Regions from separate parts of the Corynebacterium lujinxingii genome, predicted to be linked through region 2. Evidence: riboswitches for the same ligand, from Rfam matches in the RefSeq annotation. Region 2 holds a riboswitch; the other holds the start of a gene.
The links. Region 2 has a riboswitch for thiamine pyrophosphate ahead of thiC (phosphomethylpyrimidine synthase ThiC). Riboswitches for the same ligand answer to the same signal wherever they lie in the genome.
Positions count from the first base shown of each region.

Region 1: another riboswitch for thiamine pyrophosphate. It lies ahead of IAU68_RS04460 (ECF transporter S component); the one in region 2 lies ahead of thiC (phosphomethylpyrimidine synthase ThiC).

Region 1 is NZ_CP061032.1:879,664-891,805, reverse strand. It holds gene IAU68_RS04495 (ABC transporter family substrate-binding protein) at 1-11, opposite strand, end outside; gene typA (translational GTPase TypA) at 23-1,939, opposite strand; gene IAU68_RS04485 (Rv1157c family protein) at 2,095-2,769, shown strand; gene IAU68_RS04480 (DUF402 domain-containing protein) at 2,773-3,312, shown strand; gene IAU68_RS04475 (nucleoside/nucleotide kinase family protein) at 3,293-3,766, opposite strand; gene IAU68_RS04470 (energy-coupling factor transporter transmembrane component T family protein) at 3,763-4,524, opposite strand; gene IAU68_RS04465 (ABC transporter ATP-binding protein) at 4,528-5,856, opposite strand; gene IAU68_RS04460 (ECF transporter S component) at 5,857-6,450, opposite strand; TPP riboswitch at 6,441-6,546, opposite strand; gene IAU68_RS04455 (ABC transporter ATP-binding protein) at 6,638-8,329, opposite strand; gene IAU68_RS04450 (ABC transporter permease) at 8,326-9,321, opposite strand; gene IAU68_RS04445 (ABC transporter permease) at 9,314-10,240, opposite strand; gene IAU68_RS04440 (peptide ABC transporter substrate-binding protein) at 10,359-11,948, opposite strand.
Region 2 is NZ_CP061032.1:555,949-568,090, reverse strand. It holds RNA gene ssrA (transfer-messenger RNA) at 1-304, opposite strand, end outside; gene IAU68_RS02745 (SDR family oxidoreductase) at 367-1,017, opposite strand; gene smpB (SsrA-binding protein SmpB) at 1,041-1,538, opposite strand; gene ftsX (permease-like cell division protein FtsX) at 1,555-2,457, opposite strand; gene ftsE (cell division ATP-binding protein FtsE) at 2,460-3,152, opposite strand; gene prfB (peptide chain release factor 2) at 3,170-4,279, opposite strand; TPP riboswitch at 4,337-4,449, shown strand; gene thiC (phosphomethylpyrimidine synthase ThiC) at 4,443-6,251, shown strand; gene IAU68_RS02715 (inositol monophosphatase family protein) at 6,251-7,054, shown strand; gene IAU68_RS02710 (chymotrypsin family serine protease) at 7,078-7,950, opposite strand; gene IAU68_RS02705 (amidohydrolase) at 8,059-9,276, shown strand; gene IAU68_RS02700 (DUF418 domain-containing protein) at 9,307-10,527, shown strand; gene IAU68_RS02695 (GNAT family N-acetyltransferase) at 10,505-10,936, shown strand; gene IAU68_RS02690 (glycerol dehydrogenase) at 10,943-11,110, opposite strand; gene IAU68_RS02685 (cation diffusion facilitator family transporter) at 11,185-12,120, shown strand.

The DNA.
Region 1 (12,142 bases), 320 kb from region 2:
CTGGGGTGCATAAAAGAACAGGCTAGCTGTTCTTCTGCTTTGCGCGGGAGCGGGCACGGCCACGCTCGGTGGCGTTCAGGATGATCTTGCGCACGCGCATCGCTTCAGGGGCGACCTCGACGCACTCGTCGTCGTCACAGAACTCGATCGCCTCGTCGAGGGACAGTGTGCGCGCCTTCTGCAGCGTGACCGTGGCGTCCGCCGAGGCGGCGCGCATGTTGGTCAGCTTCTTTTCCTTGGTGATGTTGACGTCCATGTCCTCGTCACGCGAGTTCGCGCCGACGACCATGCCCTCATAGGCGTCCGCGCCCGGCTCGACGAAGAAGTCGCCGCGGTCCGCGAGCTGCTGCAACGCGTACGCGGTGACCTGGCCGGAACGGTCGGCAACCAACGAGCCGGTCGGGCGGCCCTTGATCTCGCCGGCCCACGGGCGGTGTTCGATGGAGTACGAGTTCGCGATACCAGCGCCGCGGGTTTCGGTGAGGAAGGTGGTGCGGAAGCCGATCAGGCCACGCGACGGCACGTCGAACTCCATGCGCACCCAGTCGCCCGAGCCTGTGTTGGCCATCGAGGTCATCTGGCCCTTGCGGTTGGCCATGAGCTGGGTGACGGCACCCTGGTGCTCGGACGGAACGTCGATGATCATGTGGTCGTACGGCTCGTAGGTCTTGCCGTCGACTTCCTTGGTCACCACCTGCGGCTTGCCCACGGTGAGCTCAAAACCTTCACGACGCATCGTCTCAATGAGCACGGTCAGCGCCATCTCGCCGCGGCCCTGGACCTCCCAGGCGTCCGGGCGCTCGGTCGGCAGCACCTTGATCGAGACGTTACCGATCAGCTCCTGGTCCAGGCGCGCCTTGACCATGCGGGCGGTGAGCTTGTCGCCGCCGTTGCGGCCCGCCATCGGCGAGGTGTTCACGCCGATGGTCATGGAGATCGCCGGGTCGTCGATAGCAATACGCGGCAGCGGCTCGACGTGCTCCGGGTCGCACAGGGTGTCGCCGATCATGATGTTTTCCACACCCGAGATGGCGGCGATGTCGCCGGCGACGACGTCGCCCTCGGCCGGGACGCGGTCCAGGCCCTCGGTGACGAGCAACTCCGCGATCTTGACGTTTTTCACCTGCTGGTTGCCCTCGTCGTCGTAGTGCACCCACGCGACCGTCTGGCCCTTCTTCACTGAGCCCTTGTACACGCGGATCAGCGCGATACGACCGAGGAAGGACGAGGAGTCCAGGTTGGTCACCTGCGCCTGGAACGGCGCGTCGATCTCCGCGGACGGCTCCGGCAGCACGTCGTAGATGACATCGAATAGCGGCTGCAGGTCCTCGTTGTCCGGCAGGTTGCCGTCGCCCGGGTTCTCCAGGGACGCACGTCCTGCGCGGCCGGAGGTGTAGAGCACCGGCAGCTCGAGCAGGTTCTCCGCGGCCTCGGCGGCCTCCGGGTCTTCCAGGCCGGCGCCGAGCTCGAGGAGGAGGTCTTGTGCTTCCACCACGACGTCGTCGATACGCGCGTCCGGACGGTCGGTCTTGTTCACGCAGATGATGACCGGCTTCTTCGCCTCGAGCGCCTTACCCAGCACGAAGCGGGTCTGCGGCAACGGGCCCTCGGACGCGTCGACGAGCAGCACAACGCCGTCGACCATTGACAGGCCGCGCTCGACCTCGCCGCCGAAGTCGGCGTGGCCCGGGGTGTCGATGACGTTGATGATCAGGTCCGTGCCGTCTTTGCCCTTGCCAGCGCGGCGGATGGCGGTGTTCTTGGCCAAAATGGTGATGCCGCGCTCGGACTCGAGCTCGCCGGAGTCCATCACGCGGTCGCCGTGCTCGCCGTGGTCGCCGAACACGCCGGACTGCTCCAGCATGCCGTTAACCAGGGTGGTTTTGCCGTGGTCGACGTGGGCGACGATGGCTACATTGCGAAATTCAGGGTGCGACACTCAACAGATCCTTTTGGATTGGCGGAAATAACGCCTAAACGATACTCCCCTGTCGCCAACGCTCGCACACGCTAGGGCCGTTTCCACTTGACGCTGTTACTTATGTGACTAATGTTGCTGTAGTTGTTTCCTTGACCTCGGACAAAAGGACGGTTGTGCGCACTCCCCGATCCCTTGCACGCTCCGCAGTCGCGGCGGTTTGTGCTGCCGGCATGCTGGCAGCCGGTGTCGTCGATACGCAAACTGCCCACGCCGCGTCGTCGAACCCGCTCGACGAGCTCGGACGCCCAACCTCAGAGACCATCGCGCGCGTTAACGCGTTCGCCGACCAGCCGTACGTGCCGGTGCAGGTGGGCAACGCGCTGCGCACCGCAGTGGCCTTCTTCGCCGGCTCCGGCGAGATGGGCGGGCCTCCCCTGCCCAAGGACGCCCCGGCGTTCACGCAGTTCGCTTGGCCGACGGTGTCGGGAAACTGCATCGGCAAGGGGATGCACTCCACCGCCTCCGCCATTGCGGTGCCCGGACCTGCGAAATCCCCCGCCCCGGGCGCGAAGGCCGGGCAGACCACGTTCGTGTTCACCGCCCTCGGCACCCCAGCGGCCGCGCAGAAGCAGGGGCTCATGAAGGTGTACTGGGTCAACCTGAACACGCTTCGCACGGGTGTAACGCCGCTTGGCAACAACGGGATTAACCCGACAGGACCGTCCACCTTGTCCGCAACAGCGGACACGGGTTCGGGTCGCGTCCTCGCAGTTGTCGACGGTAGCGTGCGCACCACCGATCGGACCTGCGCCTTTGCCCCTACTGCCGCATCAATCAACGTGAGGTAACCGATGAGCGTCGACCTGCACCCCGTCAAGCAAGAGACCTTCGACACGGCTGCCAACATCAACACCGACCCGAAGGGTTTCCTGCGCGAGGTGGACACGTTCCGCGTCACCGACTTCGGCCTCTACATGGCCCGCGGCGCGAACCACCCGGAGTTCGGGTACCTGGAGAGCTGGCTGTTGCCCGAGCTGGGTCTGCGCGCGAACATCTTCCACTACCGCGAAGGCGCCGAGCGCGCGCAGGACTTCTACTTCGACATCGCGGATATCGACGTCGACGGCGACGTGTGGAGCACCCGCGACCTCTACGTCGACCTGGTGTCGTTGACTGGCAACCCAATCGACGTGCTCGACATCGACGAGCTCGCCGCCGCCACCTCCGCCGGCCTCATCACCGCCGAGGACGCCGAGAAGGCCATGGACGTCACCCTGAACGCGGTCGAGGGCATTACCCGCCACGGCGACGACGCGATGGAGTGGCTGCGCGCCCTCGGCATCGAACTAACCTGGGCCGACAAGGTCGAGCTCACTCCGGTCGGCGCATAACTTCCACGTCTACCGGCATTTTCGCCAGCGCCGCCTCCTGCCGCGCCCACATCTGCCACCACAGGACGTAGCCCGGGTCCCGCGCAAGCGCCCGGGCTTTTCTCGTGTTCTCGTCCGCGGTCACCCGGATCGTGTCCACGTCCCCGCGCATCCGGGCAGCGCGTATCGACGACTCCGTGACCGCCCCAACCCCTTCCACCACGAGATCCTCCCCCGGTTCGAGCGGCACCCACTCGGCGCGGCGGTGCCGGTACCAGTCCCACCGCCAGTATCCGGGGCGCACCGGGTGCAGCACGTCGCGCGCCACCATCGCGGCACCTTCTTGCAGGCCGTACCAGCCCGGATAGAAATCGTCGAGGTGCACCACGCGAATGCCCAGCGCGTCGCCGATCTGGCCGGCGAGGGTGGTCTTGCCGGACCCGGAGGCGCCGTCGATCAGCAGCGTGTAAGTCATCGCACCGACCACACCGGGCGTAGATCCCCGGTAATCCACGCGACGCCGAGGGCGACAAGCGCGGTACCGAGACAGACCGCCATGACGATCCAGTCGCGAGTGTGCAGTTTGGATTCGCGCGCCCAGGACCGTGTCGTCGGCCCACCGAAGGCGCGGGCTTCCATGGCGGTGGCGAGTTTTCCTGCGCGGCGCAATGACATCACGAGCAGCCCGAACGACAAGGAGAACCAATACTTGATCTTGCCCTGGTCGGCGATGCCTCTGGCGCGGCGGGAGCGGCGCATGGCGTCGAGGTCGTCGCGAAGCAGGGTGAGCATGCGAAGCGCTGCAACCGCGCCGATGACAAAGCGTTCCGGTAAGTGCAGCACCTGCGACAGGCCGTCGCCAAGGTCGGTGGGATCCACGTCGACGGACAGGAGGACAACAGGTAGCGCGATCGCGAGTACGCGCAGGATGACGGCCCACGCGAGCGACACCGACAACTCGGTGACGTGGACGAGCCCCCACTCGAAGTAAGTCTCGCCGCCCGCTTGTCCGTAGAGCGCCATCGGAATGCCTGCCAGTGGCGCGACGATGAGGATCGGCAGTGCCCTTTTGAAAAAGCGGCCGTAACTCAAACCGCACAGCGGCACCATGACCACAGTGAAGGCGAGCACGAAAGTGGCGGAGACCCAGTCGATGGTGAACATCAGCGGCGTGGTCAGCAGCGCCAAGCCGAGGATGCGCGTGACGGGGTTGATATTGGCCAACAGGTTCATGGGCTAGCTCTCCCCCGCCGTGATGTGCTCGGTGTGGTCGCCGAGTGAGGCGATGAACGCCTCGTCGTGGGTGATCGAGATGACCGTGACGCCGTTGTCCGTCAGTTCCCGGATCAGGCCGACAAGTTCCACGAAGGTGCGGTCGTCCTGGCCGAACGTCGGCTCGTCCAGGATGAGCAATTGCGGGGCGTTGACCAAAGCGGTAGCCACCGACAGGCGGCGCTTCTCCCCGCCGGAGAGGGTGAACGGGTTCGCGGTGACCAGGTGGTCGAGGCGGAGGCGGTGCAGGAGGTCGTCGATACGCTCCTGCGGCGCACCGGACAGTGCCATCTCCTCGCGCACGGTGGCGGTGACGAACTGGTGCTCCGGCTCCTGAAACACGTAGCCGATGCGGCTGGCCAGGTGCTTCGACGACCAGTCAATCGACGGCTTGGTCAACCCCTGGCGGATCGTTTCGGAGTACTCCACCACGCCGCGCTCCGGCGGTGTCAGACCCGCGAGTACCTGCACAAGCGTGGTTTTGCCGGAGCCGTTCTCGCCGGTGATCACGGTCGAGTAGCCCTCCGGTGCGCGAACCGTGCGCGGCGGGCCAAAACGCGTGAGCAGATTATTCGTGGCCACGGCGTCCTGCACATCAGATGGGACGTCCTTTGCCGGGGGCAGCGGCGGTGCGTCCGGAAGCTCCTCGGCAGTGATGCGGCGCAGTCCGTCGCGGTCCAGGCGATAGTAGGTGTCCACTACGTGCGCCCAGTGCTTCGGGCGGTGCTCGACCACGATCAGGGTCGCGCCGGTGCGTTTGCACACGCGGTCGACGGCATTGATCACCTCGTCTCGGCCGTGTGGGTCGAGGTTCGCGGTCGGCTCATCGAGCACGAGGATGTCGGAGCCCATCGCCAGCACCCCAGCAAGGGCGAGGCGCTGCTTCTGCCCGCCGGATAGGTGCGCGGTGCGGTGGTCGAGTGGCACGTCGAGGCCGACATCGTCCAGCGCTACCTCGACACGGCGCCAAATCTCGTCGCGGGGCACGCCGAGGTTCTCCGCGCCGAAAGCGACATCGTCGCCCACGCGGGACAAAATGGTCTGTGCCTCGGGATCCTGCAGCACCATCCCGACGGTCCCGTCGACGTCCAGGGTGCCGGCGCGGCTGCCGTCCTCGGAGTCGTCGATAAGCCGTGCGATCACCGCGAGCAGCGTCGATTTCCCGGAGCCGGAATCTCCGGTGATCAGGATGCGCTCGCCGCGCTCGACGTCGAGGTCGACGCCGGAAAATGCGGGCTCTGGACGCGTCGCGTGCTGGTAGGTCAGCCCCCGGGCGCGGATGACCGGCGCCATTTACGCAGCCTGGTCGAAGCGCTCGCGGCCGGCGCCGAAGCGGTCCAGCGCGCCGGTCTTCGCCAGCGCCTTGACCAGGTAGTACGAGAACACGCCGGCAAGGATCGCGCCGGAAATGATCAGGCAGGCCAGGTAGATGAGGTTGAACTGCAGGCTCATCGCCAGGTTCGGCGTGAGAAACAGCTCCAAGATGAACGCGCCGACACCGGCACCAATGCCGGAAAGTACGGCGACCGGCAGATCGAAGCGGCGGTAAGCGAAGATCAAAAACAGCAGCTCCGCGCCGAAGCCCTGCGCCAGGCCCGAGTACAAGGTCTCAATGCCCCACTGGCTCCCCAGCACGGCCGACACAGAAGCAGCAACTACCTCGACGAACACCGCGGCGCCCGGCTTGCGGATGATCAGGCCACCGAGCACACCGCCGGTAAACCAGATACCGGTGACCAGCCCACCCAGGCCCGGGGTCAGGGCGTCGAGCGCCTTAAACCCCGCGTAGCCGATGCTGTTCCACACCCAAAACAGCAGGCCGCAGGCCACACCCAACACAGCGGCGGTGACAATGTCGATCACACGCCACGAATAGTTCTTCGTCATAATCTTCCTTCCTCGCGCCGGCATTACCCGGATCAGGTTCTACGGTTCGCCGTCAACCGGCATCTCAGCTGCAACGCAGCTCCCGTGCAGTGTTCAGTTCTCCGGCGATGCTACAACATGGCCCAGACATGCTTATCGACGACGTCCGCAGGCCGGCTGCGTGGCGTCGTCGATAAGCAAATGGCTCCTAGCCGCGGCCCAACTCGATGTTGAGGCCCGGCACGGAATCGATCAGGTTGCGGGTGTACTCCTCCTGCGGGGTGTCGAAGATCGCGTCCGCGGGGCCCTGCTCCACCACCTTGCCCTGGCGCATGACCACGATGTCGTCGGCGGTCTCGCGCACCACCGCGAGGTCGTGGGTGATGAACAGATAGGACAGGTCCATCTCCGCCTGGAGCTCCTTGAGCAGGGTGAGGATCTGGTCCTGGACCAGCACGTCGAGGGCCGAGACCGCCTCGTCGAGCACAATGACCTCCGGGTCGAGCGCCATTGCACGCGCAATCGCGATGCGCTGGCGCTGACCGCCGGAGAGCTCGTTGGGGTATCGGCGCATCGCGGAGCGCGGCATCTGCACCTTGTCCAGCAGCTCCGCCACGCGGGCCTCGCGCTGCTTGCGGTTGCCCACCTTGTGCAGGCGCAACGGCTCCTCGATGCAGCGGTAGATGGAAAACATCGGGTCGAGCGAGCCGTACGGGTTCTGGAACACCACCTGCATCTTGCGGCGGATGTTGAAGAGCTCCTTGCGGCTCAACTTCGAGATGTCCTGGCCCTCGAAGTACACGGTGCCGCTGGTCGGCTCGAGCAGACTCAGCGCCATATTGGCCACGGTGGACTTACCGGAGCCGGACTCGCCGACGAGCGCGAGTGTGGTGCCGCGGCGCAGGTCGAAGGACACCTCGTCTACGGCGCGCAACACCTTCTTGTCCGCCTTCTGGCCGCGGACATCGAACTCCTTGACCAGATTGTTCACGCGGATGACCACGTCCTCCGGTGTGGTCTCCACCGCCTTCGCGCTTTCGCCGGTGGAGGCGGCCTGGGTGCGGGCGGCGGCGAGCGACGGTGCGGCGTCGACAAGCCTGCGGGTGTACGGGTGCTTCGGGTTGCGCAGTATGTCCAGGCTCGGGCCACGCTCGACCACGCGGCCGCGGTGCATGACCAGCAGGTGGTCGGCGCGCTCGGCGGCCAGGCCGAGGTCGTGCGTGATGAACAGCAGCGCAGTCTGCGACTCCTGCGTGAGCGTCTCAAGGTGGTCCAGGATGCGCTTTTGCACGGTCACGTCGAGGGCCGAGGTCGGCTCGTCAGCAATGAGCAGCTCCGGGTTGGCGGCCAGGCCCATCGCGATGAGCGCGCGCTGGCGCATACCGCCGGAGAACTCGTGCGGGAACTGCGTCGCACGGCGCTCCGCATCCGGCAGGCCGGCGTGCTCGAGGAGCTCGATGACGCGCTGGTGGCGCTCGGAGCCCTCCACGATGTTGTTCGCCTTGAGCGACTCCTCTACCTGTGTACCGATGCGCCACACCGGATTCAGGTTGGACATCGGATCCTGCGGCACCAAGCCGATCCTGTTGCCGCGGACCTTCTGCCAGCCCTTCTCGTCCAGGCCGGTGAGTTCTTCGCCACGCAGCTTGATCGAACCCTGCGTGACCTTGCCGGTGCCGGGGAGAAGACCCAGCACGGCCATAGCCGAGGTGGACTTGCCGGAGCCGGACTCGCCCACGATGGCCACCTTCTGGCCCGGGTAGATGGTCAGGTCGAAGTCGCGCACCGCCTCGACCACACCGGTGGAGGACTCGAACGTGATGCGCAGGTCCTCGACCTCGAGGAGCGGCTCTGGGACGTTGCCGTTGGCGTTGTTGTCGTTACCAATTGCGGTGGTCATCGCTTCCTCGCCTTCGGATCAAGGGCGTCGCGCACGACGTCGCCCATCATGATGAAGCTCAGCACCGTCAGTGCGAGCGCAATTGCCGGGTAGAACAGCACCATCGGCTCCGTGCGTAGCGACGCCTGCGCAGCCGAAATGTCGCCGCCCCAGGACACCACCGTCGACGGCAGACCGATACCCAGGAACGACAGGGTCGCCTCCGCGACGATGAACTGGCCGAGCGCGACCGTGGCGTACACGATCACGGGTGCTGCGGCGTTGGGCAGGATGTGGGAGGTGATGATCTTCCAGTCGCTCGCGCCCACAGCACGTGCGGCGGTGACGAACTCGTCGTTCTTAATGCCCATCACGGCACCGCGGGTGATGCGCGCGATCTGGGTCCAGCCGAACATCGACAGCGCGAAGACCACCATCCAGATGGAGCGGCGGTCCTGGAACATGGACATCACGACGATCGCGGCGAGCACGAGCGGCACTGCGAAGAAGATGTCGGTCAGACGCGACAGCAGGGTGTCCCAAATACCGCCGAAGTAGCCGGCGATCGCGCCGACCAGACCACCGAGGACGGTGACAATCAGCGTGGTCAACACACCGACGGTGACGGACGCGCGGGCGCCGTAGATCATGCGCGAGTAAATGTCGCAGCCTTGACGGTCGAAGCCGAAGATGTGGCCGTCCTCCGGCCCATTGAGCGAGCGTGAGAGCATGCACTCGCGCGGGTCCGTGCTGGTGAACAGCCCCGGGAACAGCGCGATGGCAATCGCGAGCACGATGAGGACCGCGGAGATCCAGAACAGCGGGCGGCGGCGCAGGTAGTGCCAGGCTTCCGACCACTGGCTCGTCGGAGTACCCGCCTCCGGCACGGCATCGACGGCGCCGAGGCCCGTTTCGTCGGTGTCTGCGACAAAGTATTCCTGTCCGCGCAGCACCCTGGCGTTGGTGAGCGTGCGGTCTGACGTGAGACCGGGTTGTGGAATGGAATTAGTCATAGCGGATCCTTGGGTCGAGTACTGCGTAGAGCAGGTCAACGAGCAGGTTGGCGATGATGTAAATGATCACGAGCACCGTCGTGATCGACACCACGGTGGCGGGCTCACCCTTGATGATCGACTGGTAGATCTGGCCACCGATGCCGTTGATGCCGAAGATGCCCTCGGTGACAATCGCGCCACCCATCAGTGCGCCCAGGTCGGCGCCGAGGAAGGTGACCACGGGGATCATCGAGTTGCGCAGCACGTGGCGCTGCATCACGGTGCCCTCGCTCAAGCCCTTCGCGCGGGCGGTGCGCACGTAGTCGGCTCGCAGGTTCTCACTCACGGACTGGCGCGTCAGCCTGATCACATAGGCACACGACAGCGCTCCCAGCACGATTGCCGGCATGAGCAGCGCCGTAAAGGACTCGTTGCGTCCCACGGTGGCGGGCAGCACTCCCCATTTCACGCCGAGGAGGTACTGCAGGACGAAGCCGATGACAAACGACGGGATCGCGATAACGATGAGCGAAGCGACGAGAATCGTGGAGTCGAAGATTCCGCCGCGGCGCACACCGGCGATGACGCCGAAGATGATGCCGAAGACGGCTTCGAACGCGAGCGCCATCAAACCGAGCTTGATGGTCACGGGGAACGCATTCGCCATGACCGACGACACCGGCTGGCCGGAGAAGGTCTTGCCGAAATCGCCCATGAAGATGCCCTTGATGTAGAGCAGGTACTGGACGAGAAACGGCTTATCCAGGTTGTATTCCGCTTCGATGCGGGCACGCGCAGCCTCGGACAGGCCGCGGTCGCCACCGAGCGCCTGCACAGGGTCGCCCGGCATGAGGAAGACGAGGGCGTAGAGCAACAAGGTGGCCCCGAAGAACACGGGGATCATTTGGAGCAGCCGCCGCCCTATATAACGCAGCATGGTTCCGGGCTCTCCTTTTCAACATGTTTGGGTACGAAAACCATAACGGGTGTGATGCAAGTAATGACCCGCCGCAAAACGCGAACGGGTCACCCTGCGTGGTTGTTTAAATTACCACTTAGTTTTTGGTGATCTGGTGCAGCTCCGGCAGCGAACGCCAGGAGAATTCGACATTCTCCACGTTCTCCGAGTAACCACCGGTCACGTTCGAGTACCACAGCGGGATCGCCGGCAGATCCTCAAACAGAACCGTCTGGACCTCGTTGTACTTCTCCGCTGCCGCCTCCGGGGACTCGGCAGACGCCGCTTCCGACAGCAGGGTGTCCACAGCCGGGTTGGAGTAGCGGGCGTAGTTGGACGATCCGTTGGTGCTGTACAGCGGGATCAGGAAGTTACCCAGCGACGGGTAGTCCGCGCTCCAGCCGGTACGGAACGCGCCCTTGACCGCGTCGTTGTCCATGTCGTCGAGAAGCGACTTGAAGTCCGGGTACGCATTGCCCACGGCCTCAACGCCGATGGCGTTACGGATGGAGTTCGCGACCGCGTCGACCCAGGCCTGGTGGCCGCCGTCGGCGTTGTAGGAGATCTCGAGCTCACCGTCGAACTTGTTGATCTTGTCGGCGGCCTCCCAGAGACGCTTCGCTTCTTCCGGGTCGTACTTGAGCACGTCGACGCCCTCGAGGTTGTCCGAGTGACCCGGGATGACCGGAGCGGCGAAGTCGGTCGCCGGGGTGCGGGTGCCTTCAAAAATGGTCTGGGTGATCTCGTCGCGGTCGATCGCCCTCGAGATCGCCTGGCGACGCAGCTTGCCTTCCTCGCCGCCGAAGTGCTCCTCGTTCTCGTTGAGGGTCACCGACTGGAACGCGGCAGCCGGCTGGTTAACGGCACGCTCGCCGAGCTCCTCTTCAAAGTTGGACATTGCGGAGTCCGGTACGGCGTCGAGCACGTCGAGGTTGCCGGAGAGTAGGTCCGCGTACGCGGCGTCCTGCTGGGCGTAGAAGACGAAGTTCACGCCGTCGTTCTGCGCCTTGCGGTCGCCCTGGTACTCCTCGTTCGGCACCACAATGGCGTCCTGGTTGTGGTTCCACTCCAACAGCTTGTACGGGCCGTTGGCAATCGGGTTCTCGCCGTAGGCTTCCATATCGTCGAAGGCGGACGGATGCAGCGGCGCGTAGGCGACGTAGCCGAGGCGCTGCGGGAAGTCCGCTTCCGGCTGCTCGAGCTCGATGGTGAAGGTCTTGTCGTCGACAACCTCAAGGCCCTCGAGCGGCTTGCCATCCTCGTAGCCCTTGATCGGCTCGAAGAAGGACGAGTTCATCTGCGAGTTCTCAACAGCGTAGTTCCACGCGTCGACGAAGTCGTTCGCCGTCACCGGAGTGCCGTCGGCCCACTTAGTGTCCTTCAGCGTGACGCGGTAGGACTTCTCACCTTCCGGCTCGATGGACTCGGCGAGCTCGTTGTGGCTCTCGCCGTCCTTGTCGTAGTAGGTCAGGCCGGCGTAGAGCACGTCGGTGATGCGGCCGCCGCCGGTCTCGTTGGTGTCGCCCGGCAGCAGCGGACGCTGCGGCTCGGAACCGTTGACCAGGATGTATTTGTCGCCGCCGTTGCCGCCGTCGGCTGCGTTGTCGGCTGAGTCGCTGCCGCACGCGGCGAGGCCAAGCGTCAGTGCGCTGGCGCCGAGAACGGCTACTGCTTTCTTGATGTGCACCTTGACTCCTTCTTTTTCGGGCTCCGCCGAGTGTGTGTCCTGGGACACTCAGCGGTCTATAAGGAGTTCACCACAACAATTGCACGTTCCCATAATTCGGTAACGCGAAAGAAAAGTCGGGAACGCGCGCAAAAAATAGACCGCGCCGCCACAACCCAGGGCAGATGTGGACAGTGCGGTCTGCTTTGGCGCCG
Region 2 (12,142 bases):
CCCTCCGGATCAGGCGAACATGTCCGGATGACGGGCCCAGTCAGTGAAAAGTGTCCCTTCCGAGGCCCCACTGACAGAGCCGGAAGGCTAGTCCCCTAAGTCGACGCCAGGTACCGGGTCGGGGACATCCCCGGCCTGACGGACACGCAGGTCGCTGAACCTTTCTTAATTAGGCAGCGAGGGCGTAGTCACGCTGAGAGTTCTTCTCTGCGTTTATTCATTGCAGCGACGCTTTCGGTGGTCTCCTGCCTGCACCGGCACGCTTCCCCTGGCTGAGTGATGAAGTCGAAACCAAATCGACCCCGTCAACTACGAAGAAACGTAGGAGACAGAACATTACCCCGCCGGGGCGATAAACACAAGGGCCTACCCGGTGAAGGCCGGGCGCACGCGCATGAACTCGATCACGGCGTCCGGTCCGGCATCGACGGCGAGCCGGGCAGCCTTGGATACCTCGGTGGCGGCCATCTTGGGCAGGTCGTTGCTGCCTGCGAGCATGTCGGTGTCGGTGCGGCCCGGGTGCAGGGAGGTCACGCGCACCTTGCCGGCCTCCTCCTGGGCGAGCGACTCGGTAAAGCCGCGCAGTGCGAACTTGGAGGCGCAGTAGGCAGAATTGTTGGCATAGCCGTTGAAGCCGGCGCCGGAGTTGATGGCGATGATGAGGCCGTTGGATCGTCGTAAAGCGGGAAGCAGCGCGCGGGTCAGCGTGACGGGCGCGTGGAGGTTGACCTCCATCATGTGGCGCCACTTGTCGTCGCCGACCTCCTCGAGCGGGCCGCCGTCCATCACGCCGGCGGCAAGCACGAGGACGTCGAGCTCCTCGATCTTGGATGCTGCCTCCACGATGGCGTCGGTGTCGGTCAGGTCCACCTCGAACGGCTCAGCGCTGGGGAGTGCCGAGACGATGTCGGAGGCATCCTTCGATGCGCCCGCGAGAATGTGGTGGTCCTTGCCGAGTTCTTCCGCGATCGCGCGGCCGATGCCGCGGGATGCGCCAGTGATGAGTGCCTTTTTCATAGGCCCCCACCGTAGCGAAAACGCTAGGCCTTGATGCCCTTGAGTTTGCGGCCGAGATCGCGGGTGATTTCGCGGTCCTCGGTGCGGCGTTTGATGTCGCGTCGCTTGTCGTAGGCCTGCTTACCCTGGCCAAGGCCCAGCTCGACCTTGGCGCGGCCGTCTTTGAGGTAGAGCGACAGCGGGATCAGGGTGCGGTTGCCGTCGCGGACCTTGCCCTCGAGCGAGTCGATCTCGCGGCGGTGCAGCAGCAGTTTGCGGGTGCGGCGCGGTGGGTGGTTGGTCCAGTGTCCCTTGGAGTACTCGGGGATGTGCATGTTGCGCAGCCACACCTCGCCGTTGTCCACGGTGGCGAAGGCCTCGACAAGCGAAACCTTGCCTTCGCGCAGGGCTTTGATCTCGGTGCCCTGCAGCACGAGGCCGCATTCCCAGGTGTCCAAGATGTTGAAGTCGTGGCGAGCCTTCCGGTTGGTCGCCAGGACACCGGTGTTGGAAAGCTTCTGCTTCTTTTTCTTCTTGGACATAAGAGCGCCAAGTGTACTACTTGCGCACGTAAGAGCGAAGTGCCACCTGCGCGGCCAGCCCGCCGAGCACCATTGCGACCAGCCCGGTCAGCGGCATCACGGCCCACACGGCGGAATCCGGCACGCGGGCAATCAGCTGGGAGGCGTAGAGATCGCCCAAGAGCGGGTCGACGAGGAATTGTTTGCCTGCCCAGACGCCGATCGTCGCTAAGCAAGCGCCGAGCAGCACGGAGATGACGGCCTCGAGAACGAACGGGGCCTGGGTGTACCAGCGCGAGGCGCCAACCATGCGCATGATGCCGATCTGCTCGCGGCGGTTGAAGGCGGCGAGTTGCACCATGTTGGCGATGAGGAACACCGCGGCCAGCGCCTGCGCGGCGGCGACCAGGAAGGCGGCGTTGCGGAAGGTGTTTAAGGTGCCGGCGGCGGAACGCACGGTGTCGGCTTGGTCGGAAATGACGGTGACCTGCGGCATGTCGCGGATTGCGTCCAGCGGCTCGACGTTCGTCGGGTCTGCAAGCCGCACGTGCAGCGCGGCCGGCAGGGCGTCGGCGGTGGTCTCGCGCACCAGTTCCGGCTCAGCGTCCTGGAACAGTTCCACGAAGCGCTCGTAGGACTGCTCGCGGGAGCGGAACGTGACCTGTTTGACCTGGTCGTCGGCCTGCAGCGTGTCGCGGACCTCCTTGCATGCCTCGGAGGAGCAGTCGGTGTCGTTCGCGGATATGTCCTCGTCCAACTCCACCATCACTTCCACGCGGTCGAGGTAGAGCTCCTTGGTGTCGGCGGTCGCGCGCGAGATGAGCACGCCCGTGCCGACGAGCGCGAGCGACAGCGCGGTGGTAATCACCAGCGCAATGGTCATGGTCAGGTTGCGGCCGAGGCCCTTAAACCCTTCGCGGAAGATGAAATTCCAGTTCATGGTTACTTCCTCACATCCCCGTAGACGCCGTTGGTTTCGTCGCGCACGACCTCGCCGAGTTGCAGTTCGACGACGCGTTTACGCATGTCGTCCACGGCGCGCGCGTTGTGCGTGGACATGACCACGGTGGTGCCCATGCGGTTGATGCGCGCGAGCAGCGCCATGATTTCGTCGGCGGTGCCGGGGTCGAGGTTGCCCGTGGGCTCGTCGCAAAGCATGAGCTTTGGCTTATCGACGAACGCACGCGCAATCGCTACCCTTTGCTGCTCGCCGCCCGAGAGCTCCCGGGGCATGCGGTTTGCCTTGGCGCCCAATCCGACGAGCTCGAGGGCCTCGGGGACGAGTTTGGCGATGCGGTTTTTCGGTTTGCCGATGACTTCGAGTGCGAATGCGACGTTGTCGTAGACGTTCAAGTTGGGCAGGAGGCGGAAGTCCTGGAAGACGTAGCCGATGGACTGGCGCAGTTTGTTGATCTGCTTGCCAGACAGGGCGTTGACGTGGAAGTCGTCGAAAAAGATGTCGCCGGAGGAGACGTTTTCCTCGCGGATCATTAACTGCAGAAACGTCGACTTACCCGAGCCGGACGCGCCGATGAGAAAGACGAATTCGCCGTCCGGGATCTCGAGGGTGACGTCGTTGAGCGCGGGGCGCGTCGACGTCGGGTACGACTTGGTCACATGGTCGAATCGGATCACGCGACACACTGTACCTGTTACTGATGTGAATCTTGTTGCTGCTGTGCCATGCGCCAGCGGATGCCGGCCTCCAAGAACCCGTCGATGTCGCCGTCGAGCACCTTCTGCGGATCCCCCACCTCGTACTCGGTGCGCAAGTCCTTGACCATCTGGTACGGGTGCAGGACGTACGAGCGCATCTGGTTGCCCCAGCTGGCGTTGCCGCCGGCACCGAGGGCATCCATCTCCGCCTTTTCCTCCTGGCGCTTCTTCTCCAACAACTTTGACTGCAGGACGTTGAGCGCCGAGGCTTTGTTCTGGATCTGGGACTTCTCGTTCTGGCAGGTCACCACAATGCCGGTCGGGATGTGCGTGATGCGCACGGCCGAGTCAGTGGTGTTCACCGATTGCCCGCCGGGGCCGGAGGAACGGTAGACGTCGACGCGGATGTCGGAATCCGGGATGTCGATGTGGTCGGTCTGCTCCACCACCGGCAGCACCTCCACCTCCGCAAACGAGGTCTGGCGGCGGGCCTGGTTATCAAACGGCGAGATGCGCACCAGCCGGTGCGCGCCCTGCTCCACCGAGAGCTGGCCGTAGAGGTATTCGCCGTGGACGACGAAGGTGGCGGACTTAATGCCGGCCTCCTCCGCATAGGAGATGTCGTAGACGTCCACCTTGTGGCCGGCCTTTTCCGCCCAGCGCACGTACATGCGCATGAGCATCTCCGCCCAGTCCGCCGCGTCCACGCCACCCGCGCCGGAGCGGATGTGGACCACCGCCTCGCGCTCGTCGTAGTCGCCGGAGAGCATGGTCTGCACCTCGAGCGAATCGATCTGTGCGGCGACGTCGTCAAGCTCCTCGTCCGCCATGGACGCGTCGCCTTCTTCCTCGGCGAGTTCGTACATGACCGGGAGGTCGTCGATACGCGAGCGCAGCGACGAGACCTTACGAAGGCGCGCCTGCACGTTGGAGAGATCCGTGGTCACCTGCTGCGCGTGCGCCGGGTCGTCCCACAGCGACGGGTCGCCGGCCTGGGCCTCGAGCTCGCGGGCGCGCTCGCGCAGAACGTCGAGGTCCATCACCTTCTCAATGGTGGAAAGTGTGGCCTCGAGGTCCTTGATCCGCGTCTGAGTCTCCGGCTGCATAAGGGGGAAGTCTAGCGAACCGCCTGCCGGATCGACCAAGACGGGATACAGTGGCCTACGACCCAACACGGGCGCCCGAGGCATCGGGCTGAGATCGCGCTTTTGTCCGCGCGAGCACCGTTCGAACCTGTCTGGTTAGCACCAGCGAAGGAAGGAGAAGGTCGTGGCTCACGACATCTACGCCCAAGAAATCCACCCCAAGCACTCCTACGCGCCGATTGTGAAGGACGGCCTGGAGGTTCCGGAGACGGCGATCCAGTTGGACGATTCCCCCACCGGCCCGAACGAGCCGTTCAAGATCTATCGCACCCGCGGACCGTGGGCGGAGCCGGAAGATGGCCTGCCCAGCCTGCGCAGCGAGTGGATCGAAGCGCGCGGCGACGTGGAGGCCTACGAGGGCCGCGAACGCAATTTGCTTGACGACGGCCGCGCGGCCGTCAAACGCGGCGCCGCCTCCGACGAGTGGCGTGGCGCCTCGCGCGCACCGCTGCGCGCCAAAGACGGCAAGCGCGTCACCCAGATGGCCTACGCCCGCCGCGGGGAGATCACCCGCGAGATGGAGTTCGTCGCGCTTCGCGAGCACTGCTCGCCCGAGAAGGTGCGCGAGGAGGTCGCCGCCGGTCGCGCGATCATCCCGAACAACATCAACCACCCCGAAAGCGAGCCGATGATCATCGGCAACGCGTTTTTGACCAAGATCAACGCGAATATCGGCAACTCGGCGGTGACGTCGTCGATACGCGAAGAGGTGGAAAAGCTGCGCTGGGCCACCCGCTGGGGCGCGGACACCGTGATGGACCTGTCCACCGGCGACGACATCCACGCCACCCGCGAGTGGATCCTGCGCAACTCCCCCGTCCCGATCGGCACCGTGCCGATCTACCAGGCGCTGGAGAAGGTAAACGGCATCGCTGAGGACCTGACCTGGGAAATCTTCCGCGACACCGTCATCGAGCAGTGCGAGCAGGGCGTCGACTACATGACCGTCCACGCCGGCGTGCGCCTGCCGTATGTGCCGCTGACCTCCAAGCGCGTCACCGGCATCGTCTCCCGCGGCGGCTCGATCATGGCCGGCTGGTGCCTCGCGCACCACAAGGAGTCCTTCCTGTACGAGAACTTCGACGAGCTGTGCGAGATCTTTGCCAAGTACGACGTCGCATTCTCGCTTGGCGACGGCCTCCGCCCCGGCTCCGTCGCCGACGCCAACGACGCCGCCCAATTCGCCGAACTGAAAACCATCGGCGAGCTGTGCAAGCGCGCCTGGGACTACGACGTCCAGGTCATGATCGAAGGCCCCGGCCACGTGCCGCTGAACATGATCCAGGTGAACAACGAAAAGGAAGAACAGTGGTGTGGCGGCGCGCCGTTTTACACCCTCGGCCCCCTGGTCACCGACATCGCGCCGGGCTACGACCACATCACGTCCGCCATCGGCGCCGCCAACATCGCAGCGGGCGGCACGGCAATGCTGTGCTACGTCACCCCGAAGGAGCACCTGGGCCTGCCGAACCGCGACGACGTGAAAACCGGTGTGATCACCTACAAACTCGCAGCCCACTCGGCCGACGTTGCCAAGGGCCACCCGGGCGCGCGCGACTGGGACGACGCCATGAGTAAGGCGCGTTTCGAGTTCCGCTGGCACGACCAGTTCGCCCTGTCGCTGGACCCGGAGACGGCGCAGTCCTACCACGACGAGACGCTGCCTGCCGAGCCCGCAAAGACCGCGCACTTCTGCTCCATGTGCGGCCCGAAGTTCTGCTCCATGCGCATCTCGCAGGACATCCGCGACGAGTTCGGCGACCAGATCGCGGACCTGGGCATGCCGACGTTCGACTTCGACGTTGCCTCCTCCGACGCCTCCGATATTTCCGAAGCCCGCGAAGGTGAGCGCGAGATGGCCCAGGAGTTCCGCGAAATGGGCTCGAATGTTTACCTCAAGGAGACGCCCGAGGATTCCCCGTCTGCGCAATAATGGCGGGCGTGACTGACGCATTTATCTCCGACCACCGCACCTGCTCCGACGCCGACCTGGCCGCCGCTTTGGTCGAGCATGCCGGGGCGCTCGCCCTGCGCATGCGCGCCGAGGGGCTGGGCACGGAGTTCAAGACCTCCGTGTCCGACGTGGTCACGGAGGCCGACCGCGCCGCCGAGCGGTTCGTCGCCGAAGCACTCGAGGCGCTTCGTCCCGACGACGGCGTCATCGGCGAGGAGGGCGCCTCCCGCACCTCTCGCACCGGCCGGACCTGGGTGATCGACCCGGTCGACGGCACCTACAACTTCTCCCAGGGTTCCGATTACTTCTGCTCGGCGCTCGCGCTTATCGACGACTCCTCGCCCCGCACCCCCACAATCGGCGCCGTCAACCGCCCCGCCCTGGACACCACCTGGCTGGCGGTTGACGGGGTCGCAACCCGCAACGGTTCCGCCCTGGAGCCGCTGGCCTCGTCCTCGCTTGCCGACAGCGCCGTGGTGACCTACCTCCACCCCACCTTCCTCGCCGACGCCGCGGTCCGCGAGCCGTGGCTGCGCGTCGCTTCCGCCGCCGCGACCATCCGCATGCAGGGCGCTGGCTCCGTCGACCTGTCCAACCTGGCCTCCGGCCAGATGGGCGCCTGGATGCAGCACACCGTGCCGGATTGGGATTGGCTGCCGGGCAAGGCGCTCGTCGAGGCTGTCGGCGGACGCTGCGTGAAGGTGGACGCCGGTGGCGTGACCTGGTGCGTGGCGGGCAACCCGCAGATCGTCGAGGAGATCACCGCGCTCCTCGGCGCGTAGGTCGGCTGAGCGCCCCGACCGCCCTACGGCAGGCGGAACCCGCCGTGCACGAGCGGGAGCACCGTGTCCATGCGCAGCGACGCAGTCGGCGCGTGGATCGGCCCCTGCAGCGGGCTGTGGCAGGCGATATCGAACGGCGGGTGCCAGGTGCCGCCGTTGACCATGGCGATCACGCGGTCGCCGACCATGAGCGGGGCGCCGGAGTCGCCTTGCATGGCGCAGACGTGGTTGATGTTGTGCTCTCCCCAGTCCTCGATCGTGGGCGCGCAGGTGTTTCCGGTGGCCACGCCCTTCTTGCACACCATGGCGCCGCGTCGCAAAGGTGCTCCACCGACGTGGTTGGCGGTGGTGCCGTCGTAGGAGCGGGTGACCTCGGTGTTGCGGGCGAGGGTGATGACGGCGAAGTCGCGGGCCTTGTCCACCTGGGTGATTTTGCCGGTCACGCCGAGTTGCGGGGCGTCAGCGGACTTGACGTCGTCGCCGACGTTGCCACAGTGGCCTGCGGTGATGGCGACCTTTTGGCCGCGGTTGTTGTAGCCGGCGACGGTGGTGGTGCACATGAATTCGCTGCCGACGGTGTTGCCCACGTACAGCGGGGTGCCGGGGCCGTAGAGGGCGTTGCCGCGCTTGCGGGCTTGTTCGGCTTCGAGGGGGATGCGTGGGGCGTCGTGAAGCGAGCCCGGCACGCGGTGCAGCACGCGGTCGGCGGTGGGCTTGCCGGCCAGGGCCTTGCTCACGATGTCGGTGCGCCAGACGTAGTTGGGGTCGGTGGAGTCCACGGGCGCGGCGACGTCGGCGGAGGCGGGAGCGAGACCAACACTCATGCCGCCGACAGACAGCACGAGAGCGGATACGGCAGCGGCGACGACGGTGCGGGCCTGGGCGAAACGGCGCATCAACAATCCCCAATCACAAAGTTCACACAAACAACAACTGCCTCAATGGCAACAATAGGCCCATCTAACCACACGAGACGGCTTGACGACAGGGCTTAAAGTAGAGACATGTCTGACTTACCGATACTCACAGGTCACCTCGCCGGTTTCGAGGACACGATCGCGGCAACGCGCGAGAAGCGCGAGGAGCTCTACAAGTGGTTCCACCAGCACCCGGAGCTGTCCATGGAGGAGTACGCGACCTCGCAACGCATCGAGGAGGTCTTAAACGAGATCGGTTTCACCGTCACCGCCGTGGGCAAGACGGGCAAGGTTGGCGTGCTGGAAAACGGCGAGGGCCCGGTCGTCGCCTTCCGCGCGGACTTCGACGCCCTGCCAATCGCCGAGGACACCGGCCTGGAGTACTCGGCAGATCCGGCGCTGAACAAGATGCACGCCTGCGGCCACGACATGCACACCACCGCGCTGCTCGGCGCGGCAGAAGCACTGGCGAAGCACAAGGACCTGTGGTCGGGCACGTTCATCGCCCTGTTCCAGCCGGGTGAGGAAACGGGTGCGGGCGCGCAGGATATGGCGGATTCGGGGCTGGCGGACAAGATCGTAAAGCCGGATGTGGTGTTGGGCCAGCACATCGGACCGTGGATCGACAATTACGGCGTGGGCGCACTTGCCGGCCCGGTGTTTGCCACGTGCGTGCAGACGAAGATCACGCTCTACGGCCGCGGCTCGCACGGCTCGATGCCGCACTTGAGCGTGGACCCGGTGGTGCTGGCGGCGAAGATCATCATGAGCCTGCAGACGATCGTCTCGCGCGGCATCAACCCGCAGGACATGGGCGTGGTCACCGTCGGCGCGGTCCACGGCGGCGATTCGCCGAACACGGTGCCGGATTCGGTGGAGATAAAGGTCTCCACCCGCGCCTACACCCAGGAACTATCCGACAAGCTGAATAAGGACATCCGGCGCATCGTGCGCGGCGAGTGCGAGATTGCTGGCTGCGACCGCGAGCCGACCTTCGAGATCGTCGGCGGCGCCCCCGTATTCAGCAACCACCAAGCTCCGACCAACACCGTCATGGCCGCATTCAACGAACAGTTCGGCGATCAGGTCGGCGACTTCGGCCGCCTGTGTGGCTCGGAGGACTTCCCCACCATCGCGGAGGCCTGGGGCGCGCCGTACTTCTACTGGGCGGTCGGCAGCAAGCAAAACATCGCGGGCGAGCCGTACAACCACTCCCCCAAATTCGCACCGGATCTGGACCCGGTACTCGACCTGACCACCCGCACCATCCTGGTCGGCGTTTCCCCGTGGCTGATGTCGCGGTAGGGGTGTAGCTTGAGCCGCATGGATCAACATATGGCTCCACCTGCAAGAACTCGGCAGCGCCTCATCGTGCCCGATTTGGCGCGCGGCACAGCGCTTCTCGGCATCGCGCTGGCGAACGTGACGTCCGCCTGGATTGTGAACGACTTCTCCCAGGACAAGTCGTCTCCCGGCTGGACGCTTGGCGGGGTGCAAGATGGCTCGCTTATCGACGACATCAGCGCCGTCTTCGCAGCCATGTTCATCCACGTGCGCGGCCTGCCGATGTTTTCCACCCTGCTGGGTTTCGGCTTCGGCCTGGTCGCGGCCAGCATGGCGCGCAAGGGCTATTCGGCGAAGGAAGCGCGGCGGGTGCTGGTTCGTCGATACGCAATGCTCGCGGTGTTCGGCCTGGTGCACATGATGCTCATTTTCTACGGCGACATCATGCTCACCTACGGGCTGATCGGCATGCTGCTCGCGGTGGGGTTCACGTGGTCGGGTAGGACGCTGCGGATCATTTCGTACCTCGTGCTGGGGCTGCTTTCGGCGATGGGGGTCGCGGGCGCGTATATGACGCTGTATTTCGAGGGCGACTCGGGGGCGATGGATAGGCCGGGGGATTTTTCGTCGTTAAGCGCGTACTTCGCGGGGAATTTCGACGGCGGGTTGATCATGCTGGCCAGCCAGCCGTTCGCGGTGATTCAGCTCGGCGCGCTGTCCACGATCGGGTATCTGTGGGCGCGTGAGCGGGTGCTTATCGACGTCCAACGCCACCGCCGCACCCTCATCACCTGGACCGTCATCGCGGCGGTGATCGTGGTCGGCGTGGGTCTGCCGTGGGGCCTGTCCGCGATCGGCGTGCTGCCCACCGAGTGGGAGTTGCCGCTGATGATGCTCAACCAGGCCGTGGGGCTCTTCACCGGCCCGGGCATTTTGGCGGCGCTGGCGTTGGCCACGGATTCGCTCAACAACGAGGTGCCGGGCTGGGCGCGCGCGTTTGTGGCGCTGGGCAAGCGCTCCATGTCTGGGTACCTGGCGCAGTCGGTGCTGTTCATTGCGCTGGTGATGCCGTTTACGCTGGGGCTGGGCGCTGAGGCCTCGGTCAGCGGTCAGCTGGCGGCGGGGCTATTGGTCTGGCTGATCACCTTGGGTCTTGCGGTGGCGCTTGACCGCGCTGGCCACCAGGGCCCGTTCGAGTGGGCGCACCGCCGCCTGTCCTACGGCAAAACGGGAAGGATTGAGCCGAAGCATGATGTTCAGATCACTCGATGAGATGACGCCGCAGCAGGTCCACCAGTTGTACAAACTGCGGGTGGACGTGTTCGTCGCGGAGCAAAACTGCCCGTTCAACGAGATCGACGACCAGGACGCCGATCCCGAAACTAAGCACATCCTGGCATTGCTTGACGACGACACCCTCGCCGGCTGTGCCCGCGTCTTCCCCACCGAAACGGGGTCGCGCTTCGGCCGGTTTGTGGTCCACCCCGGCCACCGGGGCTCGGGGCTTGGACCGCAGATCGTGCGCGCCGGCATCGAGTACACGGAGCAGTTCGCAGGCGATCTCATCGTGGAGGCCCAGTCGGGGCTCGTCGGCTACTACGAGCAGTTCGGCCTCGTTGCCGAGGGCGAGGAGTTTTTGGACACCGGCGTCCCGCACCGCAGGATGAGGTTGCGGCGCTAAGCCGCCCTAACGCCCAGGTTTGATCAGTGCGCCGGCGGCGGACGAAGTCACGGCCGATCCGACGAGTACGCCGACGGTGTAGAGAATGCCGGTGACTCCGAGCATCTGGAGCAGCCAACCGAAAAACAGTGCGCCCACAACGGCGCCAGCGATTGCGACGACCCAACGTCCCATGGAGAGTTCCTTTCCTTGACGGGGAATTCTGTCGTGGGCAACCAGCGTACCGATTTGTTACTCTTTGCCCCGCTATGAATACGAACGCACCCGCCACTGCCAGCGTCGCAGCAGACGAACAAAAACTGCTTGAGCGCTTCATGCGGCTGTCCATCGGCGTGGCGGTGCTGACGATTCTGCTCAAGGCCTCCGCGGCGTGGGTCACCGGTTCGGTTGGCTTCCTCTCCGACGCGTTGGAGTCCATGATCAACCTGGTCGCAGCGGCCGTCGGCCTGTGGGCGCTGAAGCTTTCGGCAAAACCTGCCGACGACAACCACAACTTCGGCCACTCCCGCGCGGAGTACTTCGCCGCCCAGGTGGAAGGCTCGCTGATTCTGCTGGCGTCGGTGGCAATCATCTACACCGCCATCCGCAGGCTGATCAACCCCGTCGACGTGGAGCAGGTCGGCATCGGCCTGGCGTTTTCTATCGTGGCGACGATCCTCAACGGCGCCGTCGGCGTCGTGCTCATCCGCGCGGGCAAGAAGTACCGCTCCACCACTCTGGACGCCGACGGGCGCCATTTGCTTACCGACGTCTGGACCACCGTCGGCGTCATCGTCGGCATGGCACTCGTGTGGATCACCGGCTGGCAGCCGCTCGACCCGATCGTCGCACTCGTCGTCGGCATCAACATCCTGATCACCGGCTACAAGCTGCTGAAAAGTGCGATGCTTAGCCTGCTCGCCAATGCCCTGCCTGACGAGGAGCGCGAAGTGCTCCACGGCTACCTGGACAACTACGCGGCCGAGACCGGCGTGGAGTTCACCTCCGTGCGCACCGTCGAGGCCGGCCGCGAGCGCATGGTCAACCTGGTCATGCAGGTCCCCGGCGACTGGACGGTGGCGCGCTCGCACGACCGTGCCGACGAGGTGGAGGCCGGCATCGCCGCAGCCCTCGGCGGCGCGGAAACGTTCGTGCACATCGAGCCGCTCGGCCACCCCACACGCACTGGCCCCATGACGGGGTAGGACCCCTCCCCTTGCAGATCTG